DNA from 2 places in the Colwellia sp. KS18-150 genome. Region 1 is predicted to be linked to the other one. Evidence: predicted binding sites of a transcription regulator. Region 1 holds the regulator's gene; the other holds the start of a gene.

The links. The regulator FNR, encoded in region 1, switches genes on or off when oxygen is low (the NO sensors DNR and NnrR bind a similar motif). The targets are predictions, from matches to a motif close to TTGATCTAGATCAA.
Region 2: AC27IF_RS09925 (GbsR/MarR family transcriptional regulator) is a predicted target of FNR. The motif match lies at 1,066-1,079, and genes of this name have one in related genera.

Annotation. Positions count from the first base shown of each region.
Region 1 covers NZ_BAAJMC010000019.1:10,270-12,683, reverse strand. Annotated here, with positions in the region: gene ccoS (cbb3-type cytochrome oxidase assembly protein CcoS) at 1-203, shown strand, start outside; gene AC27IF_RS16615 (sulfite exporter TauE/SafE family protein) at 200-922, shown strand; gene fnr (fumarate/nitrate reduction transcriptional regulator Fnr) at 969-1,688, shown strand; gene uspE (universal stress protein UspE) at 1,854-2,414, shown strand, end outside.
Region 2 covers NZ_BAAJMC010000006.1:19,703-22,116, forward strand. Annotated here, with positions in the region: gene AC27IF_RS09920 (cytochrome ubiquinol oxidase subunit I) at 1-331, opposite strand, end outside; gene AC27IF_RS09925 (GbsR/MarR family transcriptional regulator) at 449-997, opposite strand; gene AC27IF_RS09930 (LytTR family DNA-binding domain-containing protein) at 1,240-2,052, shown strand; gene AC27IF_RS09935 (cytochrome b) at 2,213-2,414, shown strand, end outside.

The sequences.
Region 1 (2,414 bases):
TATTACTTACTGTCCTTGGTATCTATTTGTTCTTTTGGGCAGTAAAAACAGAGCAATTTGATGATCTCGAAAAGCAAGGCATGAGCATTCTTTTCGATGAAAATGAAAACCAAGAATCTATCGAAGTTAATCAGAACACTCAATCAGAAGTTGATGCAAAAGAAATAAAAACTACTCAAGCTCCTGAACAAGACAATAAATGAATATTGATATTCTCTCGGCATTTATCATAGGTTTACTTGGCTCTGGTCATTGTATTGCCATGTGTGGTGGTATAACTACCATGTTAACATCTGCACTTCCTCAGCCTAAGCATGCTAATAATCAACAGATCCCTGTTAATGGCCAAGAGCAGACTCATAATCAAGTAAACAAATTAAGCTTAATTTTTGCTTATAATATTGGCCGTATTGCTTCATACAGTATTATTGGCGCTATCGTTGGCTTTACTGGCTCAATTGCTGCAAAAAATATCGGTATGCCACTGGCAAGCTTACGTATCATTTCAGCCATTTTTCTTATTTTATTAGGGTTATATTTAGGGCAATGGTTAATGTGGATAAATCGCATTGAAGCTTTAGGAAAGGGATTATGGAAGTACATTTCTCCTTTGGCTAAAAATGTTATTCCTGTCAGTACTCCGAGTAAAGCATTCTCTTTAGGCGCTATCTGGGGCTGGCTACCTTGTGGCCTAGTTTATTCAACCCTAACTTGGGCATTAGCGAGCGGTAGTTTGGTAACAGGGGCAAGCATTATGTTTTTTTTCGGCTTAGGAACCTTGCCAGCGCTATTAACACTCTCTTTTAGTTTCGGTAGTGTTAAGCATTTATTAGCCAATGCTAAGTTACGAAAAACAATGGCATTAATATTAATTACCTTTGGTATTTATAGTTTACTTCTTGCATCTAGACAGGTGTTCTAATACCATAGATTTGTCCTAAGAAGCTATGTAAATAATCGAGTAATGTATGTCGAACAATAGTTGCCCAAGCGCACAACATATCAAATGTCAAAACTGTAGTATTAGTGAGCTTTGTTTGCCTTTTACGCTAAACGATCAAGAGCTTAATACTCTCGACAATATTATTGATCGTAAACGCCCTATCCACAAAGGCGATAAAATATTTACCGATGGCCAAGATATGCACGCACTATATGCTATTCGCTCAGGAACATTTAAAACCTATACTGTTAACGAGCAAGGTGAAGAGCAAATCACTGGCTTTCATCTAGCGGGGGACTTATTAGGATTTGACGCAATAGCTGATGCTGAGCATAAAAGTTTTGCTCAAGCACTTGAGACATCAATGGTGTGTGAAATTCCTTATAATAATTTAGACAAACTGTCTAACACTATGCCAAAACTTAAGAAGCAAGTTTTACGCTTAATGAGTAATGAAATTCGCACTGATCAAGAAATGCTCACCCTGTTAAACCGAAAAAATGCCGAGCAACGTGTAGCAACATTTTTGGTTACATTAAGCGATCGTTATCATGACCGTGGTTTATCCGCCAGTGAATTTAGACTAACAATGACTCGAAGCGATATAGGTAACTATATTGGTTTAACGGTTGAAACAATCAGTCGGTTGTTAAATCGTTTTCATAAAAATGGCTTAATCAATGTTGATGGTAAATTAATTTCTATTTTAGATATTGATGCATTAATTGATTGCGCTGAGTCTTAATCCGCTACAAAGTTTAAGGGTTATTGTCGCGATAAAATCATTTATCGTGACCCGTAAACTTCCAAATAAATTGATTTAAAACAAGCATTAATTTCATACATTTGCTATAAATTAACTATGTTCTTTTAATGGTTATATTGTTAATTTATAAAAGTGAGATTAATCATGCAAACATATCAAAAAATCCTCGCCGTTATCGATCCGACAACGGAAGATCAAAAAGCACTAAAAAGAGCAATAGAATTAGCCGCTAGTATTAAAGCCAAAACTGATACCAATGTAGAAGTTTGTGCTTTTTTAACTATTTTTGATTTTTCTTATGAAATGACCACTATTTTATCAAGCGAAGAACGTGACGTTATGTGTCAGTCAGTAATCAAAGATAAAAAATCATGGCTAGAAAATATTGTTAATAGTTTAAAAGGTGATATGGACATAAATTGTCAAGTGGTTTGGCATAACCGCCCTTTCGAAGCTATCGTAGAGCAAGTCATAGAACATGATTATGATATTGTCATCAAAGGAACACACTTACATGACAAATTAAAGTCTGTGATTTTTACCCCAACAGATTGGCATATTTTACGAAAATGCCCTTGCCCAGTGTTATTAGTTAAAGATCACGCTTGGCCTGAAAATGGTAATATAATTGCAGCACTAAATGTTGGTAGTGATGAATCTGAACACCGCTCACTTAATATTAAAATTACTGAGGAAGCCAAACAG
Region 2 (2,414 bases), on a different contig from region 1:
AAAATGTCGCCTCTAAGAAGAATGCCGTTAACACCTCGTACCCCAATAAGGGGCCAGCAATATTGCCTACTTTTTCCATAAAGCCCGGCCAGTTTGTGCCAAATTGAAAGCTCATGGTTACACCGCTAACAACACCTAAAGCAAATGATAAGGCGAATATTTTCACCCAAAAGCGATAAGCACGCATCCAAACAGCATCACCGGTTTGATCAAATCGAATTTTAAAAAAGACTAAAAACCAACACATGGCAATAGTAATAGTGGGAAACAAAATGTGGAAACTGATATTCACAGCAAACTGTATTCGAGATAGTAATTCGGTATCTAACATAACAACTCCTTGACTACTTTTTGGCAAAAAGCAGCCTATTGCGCCTCGAGTAAGGCACAAGAAATAATATAAATAGGATTAATTAGTTGCTGAGTTTTCAGCAGCTATTGGCGAAGATCAGGTGCCGCTTTTTAAGAATTTATCTTTCATGTCTAGCACTTTACCTATCCCAGATCCCAGCTTCATTAAGGTATTAAGCTTTTCAGGGCTCATGCCTTGCAACTCACTGGCAAAAAAGGTCAGCGTTTCGAGTAGGTCATGAATTTCATGCATTTTATCTTGCGCATAACTTTCTTCACTGTTGGCTGGCTCGTTTAATAAATTGTCACGTAAGACACTTAAGGTAGGATCTATTTCTCGTTTGCGGCGCTCTTCAAAAATACGATTAGCCATTTCCCAAATTGAGCCCGCAGGACTGTAATATTCTTTACGATCACCCGGCTTATGTTGCACCTGAATTAATCGCCAAGATTGCAATTCTTTAATACCCATACTGACATTGCCACGGGAAATATTTAATTGCTCTGACAACTCATTGGCAGTAAGTGCTGCTTCACTAATGACCAATAAACCATACATTTGACCTATGGTTCGATTAAACCCCCAACGACTGCCCATTTCACCGCAGTGCATTACAAAGGCTTCAATTTTTGCAGACATAATCATGTTACTGCTACTCCCTCAAAAGCTAAAATTCTAAAGTTTCAGAAATTACTGAAACTTTAGAACAAAGATTGATATAGATCAAGCTTTATTGAAAATTTCCCGAAAACTAATAGCTAGAATAACAGTGATAAAATTGATGACACACACGCTAACATTTTCTGTTAGCTACTCAGGTTAAATTTGCTACCAATCTAAATAAATATCATTAATAATGTTAGCTTATTAACAAGCCTAATCACCTGATGACATATTTTAAGCAATTCATTTTTTTGCCACAGTTACAGCAATTAATTAAGCGTAGCTTTATCGCTTGGCTGATATTTTTTATTGTCTTTGATATTTATTGCATTTTTTGGCGTCAATATGGCATGGGATTAAATTATGACTTTATTGATTCTTTTATTTGGTGGTTTGAAGAATGGGGAGCTTGGCTTGTTAGCATCCCTTTATTATGGAGCGCTTTAGAGCATTCACTGAAAAGGTTTAGTCTTATTGCAACGTTATCACTAAGTTCCCTAGTCTTTTTACCGTTGATGTTAGCCATTAGAATGTGGATTGGTTACCCGAACCAAGCAGATAATTTAGCACAAACCGTCGTGACAATATTCCCTCAGTACGCAACGGCATATGTTATCTGCATACTTGCCTGGTATTTTATGGTGCATGACAAAAAACACCTTGTTGAAACTGAGGATATTGCCAAGCCAGAAAACGCACCTGTAAGTAAAAAATTAACCGTTGAACATTCAGGGCTTAATTTAGAAATAGATATTGATAGTATTTTTTCAATAAAAGCGGCGGGTAATTATGTAGAGATATTTTGTCTCAATGCGAGTTATATTAAACGGACAACACTAAAACAAATGGTTGAGTCTTTATCAGAAAACAAATTCATGCAAGTACACCGCAGTTACTTTATTAACTTAACCAAAGCCAAAAAATTAGTAAATACTGACACGGGCGCAGGTTTACTCACCTTAACGAATGAACAAACTATTCCGGTGAGTAAAAAATATAAAACCACTCTAAAACAAGCCTGTATTCTAGAATATTAATCTGTTAACTACTTTTCGCTCATCCCTGATATTAACTTTTCATCCCTAATACTTTTTTACCTGCAATTTTTATCACAAAACTTGTTAATTCGTCCCAAAGCTTTGGTAGGAAAGGTATTGAGTGATTTATATTTTCCAAAAATAATACTGGAGAGCATAAATGAACAATGACAACCATACATCAACACATACACTTACCAGAAGCCTACACTGGCTTATGGCGCTACTACTATTAAGTTTATTAGTTATTGGTTTTTACATGACCATTGCTGAAGACTATAGCGTTTATGATATTCATAAAGCTTTTGGTGTGATTGCATTGGGTTTAATTATTCTACGTTTAATATGGCGAGTTAAAAACC